DNA from 2 places in the Halomonas sp. AOP27-A1-41 genome. Region 2 is predicted to be linked to the other one. Evidence: predicted binding sites of a transcription regulator. Region 2 holds the regulator's gene; the other holds the start of a gene.
What was found. The regulator sigma-54, encoded in region 2, starts transcription at its own class of promoters, with help from an activator protein. The targets are predictions, from matches to a motif close to TGGCACNNNNNTTGCTNT.
Positions count from the first base shown of each region.

Region 1: a site for sigma-54 is predicted at 3,087-3,104, ahead of glnL (nitrogen regulation protein NR(II)). Genes of this name have one in related genera too.

Region 1 is NZ_JBQSXT010000005.1:75,936-82,475, reverse strand. It holds gene ACT3TC_RS05415 (YqiA/YcfP family alpha/beta fold hydrolase) at 3-539, shown strand; gene ntrC (nitrogen regulation protein NR(I)) at 536-1,984, opposite strand; gene glnL (nitrogen regulation protein NR(II)) at 1,981-3,039, opposite strand; gene glnA (glutamate--ammonia ligase) at 3,269-4,675, opposite strand; gene ACT3TC_RS05395 (acyltransferase family protein) at 5,162-6,190, opposite strand; gene ACT3TC_RS05390 (alpha/beta hydrolase) at 6,356-6,540, shown strand, end outside.
Region 2 is NZ_JBQSXT010000001.1:297,009-303,548, reverse strand. It holds gene lptA (lipopolysaccharide transport periplasmic protein LptA) at 1-100, shown strand, start outside; gene lptB (LPS export ABC transporter ATP-binding protein) at 110-859, shown strand; gene ACT3TC_RS01285 (RNA polymerase factor sigma-54) at 983-2,392, shown strand; gene hpf (ribosome hibernation-promoting factor, HPF/YfiA family) at 2,491-2,799, shown strand; gene ACT3TC_RS01275 (PTS sugar transporter subunit IIA) at 2,804-3,274, shown strand; gene rapZ (RNase adapter RapZ) at 3,342-4,256, shown strand; gene ACT3TC_RS01265 (HPr family phosphocarrier protein) at 4,317-4,586, shown strand; gene pmbA (metalloprotease PmbA) at 4,597-5,937, opposite strand; gene yjgA (ribosome biogenesis factor YjgA) at 6,034-6,540, shown strand, end outside.

The DNA.
Region 1 (6,540 bases), on a different contig from region 2:
TAATGATGACCGTCTATCTTTCACACGGCCTGGAAAGCGGGCCCGGTGCCTTGAAAATTCAGGCACTCAAAGGGATCGCCGAAACGCTCGATGATTGTGAGCCGGTCGTTATGGATTACCGTGGCATGGCAGAGCCCCCCAGGCGGCTGGATCACCTGTTGGATACTCTGTCAAAACGCAATGATAATCCCGCAGCGTGTGTGCTAGCGGGTTCTAGCCTGGGAGGATGGCTGAGCGCTGCGGTTAGCACTCAGCATCCCCTTTTAGGTTGTTTTTTACTTGCCCCTGCGCTTGGCTTACCGGCATACCCTGAAACCTCGCCGATGATTCAGGCTCAGCTTACCCATATCATCCACGGCTGGCAGGATGATGTCGTGCTGCCCGGCCCCGTTATTGAACGCGCCCGATTACAGCAACTCTCGTTACGGATGGTCGATGACGACCATCGTCTTCACGCTAGCCTGGACACCATACTGAGCGACTTTGAGCGTTTTCTAACGCAGTGCCAAGCGCTTACCAAGCAATCAATGCTCGTTTAGCGCGAACAGTGGCAGCGTTCTTCGTCTGCCAGGGCGGGTAGCAACGTCTTTAATTTACGCGTTAGTGTATTGCGCCCCCAGCCTAACAACTCCGCTGCTTCTCCTTTACGCCCACCGGTATGTTTTAACGCCGTCTCAATCAGAATTTTCTCAACGTCGGGTACGGCCTCTTCCAACAGATGTGTATGCCCTTCGGCCAGAGCACGGTCGGCCCATTCCCGAAAGGCGCTGCGCCATTCGCCATGACCGCCGCTTTCAGTTGCCTGGGGGGAGCGTAGCTCTGGCGGTAAATCCTCCACCAGAATTTCACGCCCAGACGCCATTACCGTTAACCAGCGACAGATATTTTCCAGGTGGCGCACGTTACCCGGCCACGCCAGGCGCGTCAGGTGCTCCTCGGTTTCGGCCGTGAGTACCTTGATGTCGGTGGCAAGTTCTTTGGCGGCTTCAGCAAGAAAATGCCGTGTGAGGCGTGGGATATCCTCACGGCGTTCGGCAAGGCGCGGCAAGTGAATGCGGATAACGTTCAGGCGATGGAAAAGGTCCTCACGAAAGCGCCCGTCATCCACCAGCGACTCAAGGTTCTGGTGCGTCGCGGCGATAATCCGCACGTCAACCTTGACCGGGGTGTGCCCGCCCACTCGGTAGAACTCACCGTCGGCCAATACGCGCAGCAAGCGAGTTTGGGTTTCAGCCGGCATATCGCCGATCTCATCCAGAAACAGCGTGCCGCCGTTGGCCTGCTCAAAGCGCCCCTGGCGCTGGGCAGCGGCCCCGGTAAACGCACCTTTCTCGTGGCCAAACAGTTCAGACTCAATCAGATCACGCGGGATGGCCGCCATGTTCAGGGCAATAAACGGCTTGCCCGCCCGGGGGCTGTGCTGGTGGAGTGCCTGGGCTACACGCTCTTTACCGGTGCCCGACTCGCCATTGATGAGCACAGTAATATGCGAATGAGAGAGTCGCCCAATGGCCCGAAACACCTCCTGCATGGCCGGCGCTTCACCAATGATTTCTGCGTTCAAACCTTCGGGAACGCTGATCGGCCGTTGGCGCTCGCGCGCATGAGCCACCGCCCGGCGCACAAGCGCCAGCGCTTCATCCACATCAAACGGCTTGGGCAGGTACTCAAACGCACCGCCTTGATAAGAGGCCACTGCGCTGTCGAGATCCGAATGAGCGGTCATGATGATGACCGGCAAATCCGGGTGCGCCTCACGGATGTGCGACATAAGATCCAGCCCATCAATGCCCGGCATGCGAATGTCAGTCACCAGCACATCCGGTGGGGTTGTCAGCAGTCGTTCCAGTACTGTATCGGCGCGTTCTATGCACTCTACATCAAGATCCGGCTGTGCCAATGCACGTTCAAGCACCCAGCGGATAGCGCGATCGTCATCCACAACGACCACCCGTGCAACCTCGTTACGTGTCGCCTCTATCATGATGCTTCTCCGGTACAATTAATAACCAATGGAATCAGTAAGCGGAACTCGGTGTGCCCGGGACGTGAGTCACATTCAATCAACCCTTGATGCTGATGCAGGATCGACTGAGCGATGGACAACCCCAATCCGCTGCCTTCAGCACGCCCTGACACCATAGGGTAGAAGAGCGTTTCTTTAAGTCCTTCCGGGATACCAGGGCCGTTATCGATCACACCCACCTCGCTCACTAACCGGTGGCGCTCAGCACCCAGGGTGAACTGACGCCGGGCACGGGTGCGCAGCATCAATTCGGGCACAGGGGTCTCGGCATCGCTCATGGCCTGCACGGCGTTCCTGGCCACGTTAAGCACGGCCTGGATCATCTGCGCCTCATCCCCGGAAAGGTCCGGCAGGCTAGGGTCGTAATCGCGGTGGATGGTGATATTCGGATGTTCAGCCACCAGCAGCGTTCTTACCCGCTCCAGCACTTTGTGGATGTTCACCGGCGCGTGCTTAACAATGCGATTCGGGCCAAGCATCGAATCCACCAGATCACGCAAGCGGTCAACCTCCTCCACGATGATATGGGTAAACTCACGCAATTCAGGCTTATCCAGGTCACGCTCTAATAGCTGAGCCGCCCCGCGGATGCCGCCCAGCGGATTTTTCACTTCATGGGCCAAGCCCCGGGCCAGCACTTTGATGGTTTCCTGGCGCGTGGTGAGCGCTTCCTCGCGGGAAATTTGCATCAAGCGGTCACGAGGTTCTACTTCCAGCAGAAGCTCGTCTTCCGACAGGGGCGTCACGGTGTAATCTACGGTCAGCGCTTCACCGTTAACCGGGGTAATGCGCGCCTCGCGCTGGGTGTAGGGATGAAAGGCATCCCGCGCCTTGGCCAACACCTGATCAATACTTTCATCCCCGCCCAGCAGGGTATCCAGGCGGCTCCCCTGCACACGGCTAAAGCTTACTGCCAACAGCGCTTCGGCGGCAGGGTTCATCCAGCGTACGCGGAGCTCACCGTCCAGCAGCAGCACTGCCATGGAGAGATGTTCTAGTAAACGCTGATACATGACGTGTCCTGAATATCGCTGATAAAAACGTTCAATGCTTAAGAGAAACTGCAAAAAGCGCGCCAGGCCTTGATTCAACGAGCGTTAAGCGCACAGCCTGCCATGGTCGATCCATCACATGCACCATCTTAGTGCATGGAGCACCGTTAAGGCGCGCCCCTTTCACTGGTTAAGTGCAATAAAAAACCCCGCCGAAGCGGGGTTTCAAAGCTATCGCGTTACACCGCTATTAGCAGCTGTAGTACATATCAAACTCGATGGGGTGCGTGGTCATGCGAATACGCTCCACTTCTTCCATCTTGAGTTCGATGTAGGCATCAATCATATCGTCGGTGAACACGCCACCTTCGGTCAGGAACGCACGGTCAGCGTCGAGCGCTTCCAGAGCCTGGTCCAGGCTGTTGGCAACGGTCGGTACCAACTTGCCTTCTTCTGGCGGCAGGTCGTACAGGTTCTTGTCCATGGCATCGCCAGGATGAATCTTGTTCTTGATGCCGTCGATACCTGCCATTAGCAGGGCAGCAAACGACAGGTACGGGTTAGCGGTCGGGTCAGGGAAGCGGGTTTCAACGCGCTTGCCTTTGGGGCTGACCGTATAGGGAATCCGGATAGAGGCGGAACGGTTACGGGCGCTGTAAGCCAGCATAACCGGCGCTTCAAACCCCGGCACCAAACGCTTGTACGAGTTGGTAGAGGCGTTGGTGAAGGCGTTCAGAGCGCGTGCGTGCTTGATCACACCGCCGATGTAATACAGCGCCATTTCCGACAGGCCTGCGTATTCATCACCGGCAAACTGGTTCTGACCATCTTTCCAGAACGACTGGTGAATATGCATACCAGAACCGTTGTCGCCAACCAGCGGCTTGGGCATGAAGGTCGCGGTTTTGCCGTACGCGTGGGCCACGTTGTGGATCACGTACTTCATTTCCTGAACTTCGTCCGCCTTCTTCACCAGCGTATTGAATTTAACGCCGATCTCGTTCTGCCCCGCATTCGCCACTTCGTGGTGGTGAACTTCAACGGTCTGACCAATCGCTTCCAGGGTGTTACACATAGCGCCACGGATATCGTGGAAGCTGTCGACCGGAGGAACCGGGAAGTAACCGCCTTTAACGCGCGGACGGTGCCCCAGGTTGCCGCCCTCTACCTGATTACTGGTCGCCCAGGCGCCCTCGTCGGAAGAAATCTTGTACATGGAACCCTGAATATCAGACTTCCAATGTACTTCGTCAAAAATAAAGAACTCAGGCTCCGGACCGAAGAAAGCAGTATCGCCCAGGCCGGTGGACTCCAGGTACGCCTCAGCGCGCTTAGCAATAGAACGCGGGTCACGGTCATAGCCCTGCATCGTGGCTGGCTCAATGATATCGCAACGCAAAATCAGAGTAGCGTCTTCGGTGAAGGGGTCGAGGAAAGCAGTGCCATCTTCCGGGCGCAGGATCATGTCGGATTCGTTAATGCCTTTCCAGCCCTCGATTGAGGAGCCATCGAACATTTGACCATTTTCGAAGAACTCTTCGTCTACATCGCGGGCAGGCACGGTAACGTGCTGCTCTTTACCACGAGTATCGGTGAAACGCAGGTCCACCCACTTAACATCATGTTCTTCAATTAGCGCGAGAGTCTTGGCTGACATTGTGCCTCCGATATGGGCGTGGCTTAAAGCATGTAACAGTAAGCTATCGATAAAAGTGTTATTAGACAAACCCCGTCATTCAATAAAGTACGTGCCTGACAGGCCTATCCTTTTTGTTCGCTTAACATTTGCCTGAAATTGAATCACACATCGCCTAGCGATCATTTCAAACCGGCTATTGTTGTAGCACGCCGAGAGGCATCTGCCTACGGTGGCTAGCCGCTGACAAATATAATGCAGAGAACATGCCAATCCTGCACCAACATGACCGAAACAATTACTAACCTGTTGTTTTAAGGCATATAAAAGCTGCGTCTGCATGCCTCTCTATGACGCATAAGTATTTCCCGAGGCTTTTAAACACACACGGACCTGTTTTTTTGACCCAAAATAGATCAAACACAAGCATAACCGCACCTAATTGGTGCATGAAAGACATAGAGCGCCCCTCTCGGCTTCCAACCCACCGCACAGCGCGTCAACGCCCTACACTTTTAGCCGCTTGCCAAACATCATGGCCCCGGCTTTTGTGGTGTTCGCCATTTTACTGAGCAGGATAGAGCCCGTGGCGCCCGTCACTATCAGCAGCAGCACGTAAACCGTTATAGGCAACGCCAACGGCATCACCAACGCATCGGTAATGGCAAAAAACATGGGGTGCGCCAGGTAAATACCAAACGAATACTGGTTGATATAGCGCACCCAGCGAGGCGCTGTGATGTCTTTTAAATAACGCATCGCTACAAGCGTTGAGAGCATGAACAGCGGTATCACCCACACTTCCTTGGATGAGAACTGCAGCCACCCCGCCACGCTGGCCGCGACCAGCAGGCAAACCAACACGACCAACCACAAAGGCCACGACAGGTACTGCATCCATAAAGGCCGCAGCGGTACCTGGGCTCCACTATCAAAGGGGTAGTAACGCACCAGCACCAGGGCCAGAAAGAACAGATATATCCAGCCCAGAGGTGCCACCCAGAGCAGATACCCCGGCAGCGCCACACCCAACCAATATGCCACTCCCCAGTACGCCATACTCACCCAACAGCTCACCCACAGCCACGGCACCGGGTTAAAGCGCCACAGCTGCCAGCGGGTAAACAGCCAATACGCGATATAAAACTGCATGGCGATAATCAAGAAATAACCGTGCCACCCGGCGAAAACAAAGTACTCCAGCGCATTGGCGACAAAGCCTACCGGCTCCCCTGCCACATACAGCCGAACCCACTCGGCCGTCGAGTAGATAAAGCCATATACCAGATAAGGCAGCATGACGTACTTTACCCGTTGGGCCAAAAAGCCAGGCGGCACTGCCTTGTCATAGCGCATGGCAAACACAAACACTGAAATGAACAAAAAGATCGGCGTGCCCAATACCAGCGGCAGGCGCATCAGGTCGGTGGCCAGGTTATCCACACGCTGATTAACGTGGTCCAGCAAATGAAATAAAAACACGGCCACGCAGCCGTACGCACGCAACCAGTAAATTTCCTCTATCCTTTTATGCATACCTGCTCCGTGTATGCCTGACATTCGCCTGCGCTGAACAGTCTCGGCGGGTACGGTGTACGACGCTATAACCCTGCGATAATTCCCGGAGGCTGTTTGTCACTCCTCTCATTTTCAAGTGTATTTCATGGGTTGTTACGTTCCTTGTTGACCAGCCTGACAGCCCTGGCGGGCCTATGGAGCCTGTTTAACACCGCCGTTGCTGGCGAGGTGCACTACGCCACCTTTGACTCGCCCACGCTGGGCCACGCCTACCCTTACACCGTGTATCTACCCGACCATTATGACGCCACTGCCGCCGAGCCTTACCCAGTGGTTTATCTGCTCCATGGCTCTTTTGGCAACGAACG
Region 2 (6,540 bases):
CCTGGAATACTTCATTGACCGCGAAGTGGTGCAGGCACGCTCCGATGCAAACGGTAGCGAGCCGCAGCGTATTCGCATGACGCTTCAGCCAGCGCAATAGGAGCCAACCATGTCTATTGCGGAAGCACCGCCCATAAAAACCCTTTACGCCAATCACTTGGCAAAAAGCTATAAGCGCCGCCGCGTGGTTAAAGACATTAGCCTGGAGATTGCTCAAGGCAGCGTGGTAGGCCTGCTTGGCCCTAACGGCGCGGGCAAAACCACATCGTTTTATATGATTGTGGGCCTGGTGAAGTCTGATGCGGGTACGGTGCGTATCGACGAGCAAGACTTAACCCGCGTTCCCATGCACGAACGCGCGATGGCCGGCATTGGCTATCTACCCCAGGAAGCGTCTATTTTTCGCAAGCTATCGGTTGCGGATAATATTATGGCGATTCTGGAAACCCGCAAAGATCTGGACAGGGCAGGACGAGAGCAGCGGCTTGAGGCCCTGCTTGACGACTTTCATATTACCCACATCCGTGACAGCTTGGGCATGAGCCTTTCCGGCGGCGAGCGGCGACGCGTCGAAATTGCCCGCTCCTTGGCCACAGAGCCCGCGTTTATCTTGCTGGATGAGCCATTTGCAGGTGTCGACCCCATCTCGGTTGGTGAAATCAAGAGCATTATTCGCGCCTTAAAACAGCGCCACATTGGCGTGCTAATTACTGACCATAACGTCCGAGAAACACTGGATATTTGCGATATCGCCTATATTGTCGGTGACGGCCACATCATTGCTGGCGGCAGCCCTCAGACTATCCTTGATAACCAAAAAGTGAGGGAAGTTTACCTGGGTGCTGATTTTCGCTTATGAATTTAATTTCACCGCTAAACAGTGATCTGCAGTAAAAATTTTATCAGTGGCATGCTTATTGCACTTGCACAACAACATGACTCGCACTAGGGTGAAGCTTTCCGATTAACGAGTGGTTCTCAGATGGTCATGAAAGCTTCTCTCCAATTGCGTATCGGTACGCAGCTGACCATGACACCTCAGCTGCAGCAAGCGATTGCACTGCTACAGCTATCGACATTGGATCTACGTCAGGAAATTCAGCAGGCACTGGATGCCAACCCAATGCTGGAGCAGGAAGACGAGTTCGGCGAGCAGGCGACCGTCGAAACACCCGACGAGGAGTGGTCAGAAAGCATTCCCGAGGAACTGTCTGTCGATAGCGACTGGTCTGACACTTACCAGGACATGGGTAGCTCTGGCAGCGAAGGCCCTGATTTTGAACGCCAGGCCGCGGAACAAAGCCTGCATGGACATCTCCTTTGGCAGCTGGCGATGACCGATTTTACGGCTCGTGAGCAGCTAATCGCCGAAAGCCTGATTGATGCACTGGATGCCAATGGCTACCTGACGCAGCCGCTCAACGATATCCGCGATGGGTTACGTGCTCAAAGCATCGAAGGTCTCAGCCAGCGAGAGTTGGAAACCACTCTGATGCGCTTACAGCAGTTCGAGCCAACGGGCGTCTTCGCCCGTGACTTGCGCGAATGTTTGATGCTTCAGCTTGCAACGCTCCCCGACGACACGCCCCTACTGGTTCCCGCGCGCCGATTGGTTCGCCAGTTTCTTGAAGCGCTGGGCAAAAATGACATGCGCCTATTAAAGCGCCGCCTAAGCCTGGACGATGAGCAGCTAGACGATGTGATCGGTCTGATCCGAAGCCTGGACCCACGCCCAGGCAGCGCTTATGGCGTCACCGACGATAGCTATATCACGCCCGACCTGGTCGTACGTCATGATCATGAAGGCTGGCACCTGGAGCTAAACCCTGAAGCCCTGCCCCGGCTGCGTATCCAGCCCGACTACGCCAGTTTAATCAAGCGTGCAGACAAGAGTCAGGATAACCAGTTTTTAAAAGAGCACTTGCAAGAAGCGCGCTGGCTAATCAAAAGCCTGTCCAGCCGCAACGACACGCTTCTACGCGTAGGGCGCGAGATTATCACTCGCCAAATCGGTTTTTTAGAGCACGGTGAAGAAGCGATGAAGCCGTTGATTCTTGCCGATATTGCCGAGGCGGTTGAGATGCACGAATCAACCATTTCTCGGGTCACCACACAAAAATATATCCATACCCCACGGGGTGTCTTCGAACTTAAGTACTTTTTCTCAAGCCAAATTAGCGGGCAAGATGGCGCAGACAGCCACTCAAGCACCGCGATTCGCGCCCGGCTTAAAAAGTTGATTCAAGATGAGCCTCCCGGCAAACCTCTTTCGGACAGTCGTTTGGTGACATTACTGGGAGATGGCGGCATCACAGTGGCACGCCGTACGGTGGCGAAATATCGTGAGTCGCTGGGCATTCCCTCATCAAGTGAACGTCGTCGTTTGCGTTAGTCGTTACAAGAGAAATGGCAAAACTCGCGACAGGGGCTTTGCAACACCGTAAAAAGGGTTACAATCGAAATTCAGTCCGATGGATAAGGAGCACGTCAATGCAAGTAAATATCACGGGTCATCATGTAGAACTGACTGACGCCTTGCGTGACTACGTTAATGAAAAACTTGAACGCATCGAACGTCATTACGACCACATCACCACGGTACAAGTCACCTTATCTATTGAGAAGGAGCGCCAACATGCCGCGTGCACCCTTCATGCGGCAGGCGCCGACTTACATGCCGACGCCGAAGATGTCGATATGTATGCCGCTATTGACGCCTTAGCAGACAAAATTGATCGTCAACTCGTTAAGCACAAGGAAAAAGCACAAGCTCGCGCCCAAGGCGCTGGCGTGCGTTAATTCAATGACGTTGGAAACCATCCTCCCCCCGGAGCGCGTACTTTACGACGTGCCCGGGGGCAGCAAAAAGCGGGTGCTGGAGTTTTTCAGCACCTTTATCGCTCAAAATACACCCAGTCTGGATAGCCAGGAAGTTTTCAGCCGACTGATCGGCCGGGAACGTCTTGGCAGCACGGGGATCGGTAACGGCGTCGCCATCCCCCATGCGCGCAGCCCACATTGCGTTACGCCTATTGCGGGTTTTTTAAAATTATCAGAACCTATTGATTTTGATGCTATTGATGGCGACCCGGTCGACCTCGTCTTTGTGCTGCTTGTTCCCGAAGAGGCTGACGACACGCATTTGTCGCTTTTGGGCCAAGTGGCCACCATTATGAATGATGCGAGCACACGCCAGGCATTACGCAAAACCAGCAGCCAGCACGATTTGCTTGACCTGCTAATGGGCAAGATTCGCGAACAGGCCGCTCCATAATCGCCCATAACGACTAACACATTTTCATGCGTTATCCCTTTTATACGTTCAATCAGAGAGAGCCACTATGCAACTGGTGATTATTAGCGGCCGCTCTGGCTCTGGCAAATCAATCGCATTACAAGCGCTGGAAGATATTGGCTATTACGCCATTGATAATCTCCCCGCCATGTTGCTTGGTTCTTTGGTTGACGAACTCCGTGACGAGGGTGAGCGCACGCATCTAGCGGTCAGTATTGATGCCCGCAACCTGCCAGCGGCGCTTGAGCGCCTTCCCGCACTGCTTGAAGAGCTGCGCGCGCGGCCTATAGATTGTCAGGTTATCTATCTAACCACCGATTCACGTATTTTACTGGAACGCTATTCTGCGACACGGCGACGCCATCCGTTAACGCGCAACAGTGATATGACGCTTGAAGAGGCGATAGAGAAAGAGGAAGAGACGCTCAACGAAATACGTGATTTGGCCGACCTGCGGATTGATACATCACGCTTATCGGTCCACGACCTGCGTCGGCGCATTTCAGACCAGGTAGCCCACCAGCGCAAAGACCAGCTAACACTCACCTTTGAGTCGTTCGGCTACAAGCATGGCGTACCCATGGATGTAGATTTAGTCTTTGATGTACGCTGCCTGCCCAACCCTTATTGGGACCCAACGCTACGCCAGTACACAGGACGTGATGCCACGATTATTGCGTTTCTGCGCGGCTACCCGATTGTCGAAGAGATGAGCCATGATATTCAGGCAATGCTTGAGCGCTGGCTGCCTGCTTACCAAAATAGTCAGCGCAGCTATATGACGGTGGCTATTGGCTGTACCGGCGGGCAGCACCGTTCTGTGTATATTGCCGAACAGCTGGCGCAAAAGCTGGCACCGCTCATCGGCGAAGTCCAGTTGCGTCACCGAGAACTGGAGCTGCAATACACGCTACGAGGAACCCGGGCAGAGCCACCGACGGCTCCTCCATTTTCCGAGTAGACGCCCAGCCCTACGTAAACGCTTATGCCTAATGACACCACTCGGAAAAAAGGAACCAGGGTGCCAGAAAGAACCTTAACGCTTACCAATCAGCGCGGCCTACATGCCCGCGCCGCCACAAAACTGGTGAAGTGCAGCCAGCACTACTCCGCCAGCATACAGGTGTATAAACAGCAGCAAATGGCTGATGCAGCCAACATCATGTCGCTATTGATGCTGGCCGCACCCTGCGGCACCCAACTGCGGATTTGTGCGGAAGGCGAGGATGCCGAACAAGCGCTTGATGCAATCCAAGCGCTGTTCGACGCCCGCTTTGACGAAGATCAGTAGTGCGGCTTTTTTAGCTACCGGCGACGGTCATCGCATCCACTAACCAGCTGCCCGTATGAATGCTGCCGCGCGTATCGATATCACTTCCGATACCAACAAGGCCTGAGAACATACGCTCAAGGTTTCCAGCGATGGTAAATTCTTCAACCGGATACTGGATTTCTCCATTCTCGACCCAGAAGCCCGCCGCACCACGCGAGTAATCCCCGGTTACGCCGTTCACGCCTTGGCCCATTAGTTCGGTAACCCAAATGCCTCGACCCATCGTTTTAAGCAGCGCATCACGCGTCTGCAAGGGTGCGTCTAAACGCACGTTGCGGACACCGCCAGCATTCCCCGTGGTTTGCATGCCCAAGCGACGGGCACTGTAGGACGAAAGCATATAGCTTGCGATACGCCCCTGTTCGATAAAGCGGTTATTACGTGTCTGCACACCTTCTCCATCAAACGGCGTACTGGCGGTCGCTCCTATTTCCATAGGGCGCTCTTCCAGACTAAACCACTCAGGAAATAACGGCGTGCCCAAACGGTCACACAAGAAAGAGGATTGACGATACAGCGCGCCACCCGCCAATGCGCCCAATAAATGCCCAACCAAACCACTAGACAGCGAAGGATCAAACAGAATGGGAAAGGTGCCGGTTGGCGGCCGCTTGGCACCTAACCGGCGCAGCGTACGGGCCGCAGCCTCGCGCCCTACTTCGCTCGGGTCGCGCAAATGCTGAGGATTACGCGCAGAGGTATAGTCGTAGTCCCGCTGCATACCGTCTTCATCCTGAGCAATGAGCATGCATGAAAGGGAGTGACTACTGCCTTTTTGGGTACCTAAAAAACCATGGCTGTTAGCATAAACCCGTACGCCCTCACCGCTTGAAAGCGACGCGCCTTCTGACTGACTAATACCCTCAACGTCGCGACCCGCCTGCTCGCAGGCAAGCGCAAGGTCGATTGCTTGCTCAGTTGTCAGCGCCCACGGGTAATGAACCTTAAGGTCCGGCAATTCGGTCGCCATCTGATCGGCATCCGCCAAGCCAGCCACCGGGTCTTCACCGGTATAACGCGCAATGGCTAATGCTTTCTCAACCGTTGCTTGAATCGAGGCACTGCTGGCGTCACTCGACGATGCACTTCCTTTGCGCTTGCCGACGTAAAGCGTGACGGCAATGCCCTGGTCTCGTGAAAGCTCAACCGTCTCCACATCGCCCAAGCGCACGCTAACGCCCACGCCCTGGTCAACGCTTGCACCCACTTCCGCCGCATCGGCTCCCAGGCGCTTGGCCAAGGTCAACGCCTCTTCTGCACGCGCGGTTAGCAGTGCCTGCTGCGAGGATGCATCAAATGCCTGTGCCATATAGCCTCCTTTTTCGTACGAATCTCATCGCCGAATCAATGTTCTTGTCGCAGCCTGATATAATGCTGCCAACGAATCTTGTCTGTGAGCCTTACTATGCCGAAGAAACGCCCCGAGCCCCTTGATACTCAAGAACCCGAAGAGCGCCCCAGTAAGTCGCAGCTCAAACGCGAAATGCATGCGCTCCAAGCACTCGGCGAAACCTTAATCGCCATGAAACCTGCTGAGCGTGCCCGCTTTCCTCTCTCCGACGACATGCTGCGTGCCATCGAAGAGACCTCTCGTATTCGCTCCCACGAAGGGCGCCGCCGTCATATGCAGTATGTCGGCAAGCTGGTTCGCAAAGAGGACCTGACCGCGATTCAAGGTGTCTTTGACTCAATTGAGCAGGAAAAAGAGCAGCGCGACCATGCCTTTCATCGTCTTGAAAAGTGGCGGGACCGGCTTATTGGAGAAGGCGATCCTGCCATTGACCAGTTTATGGCAGACTATCCCAATGCGGATCGCCAAGCGCTACGTCAGCTAGTTCGCAACGCTCAGCGTGAGCGCGATCAGGACAAGCCGCCCGCCAGCTCGCGTAAGCTGTTCAAACTTCTCCGCGAC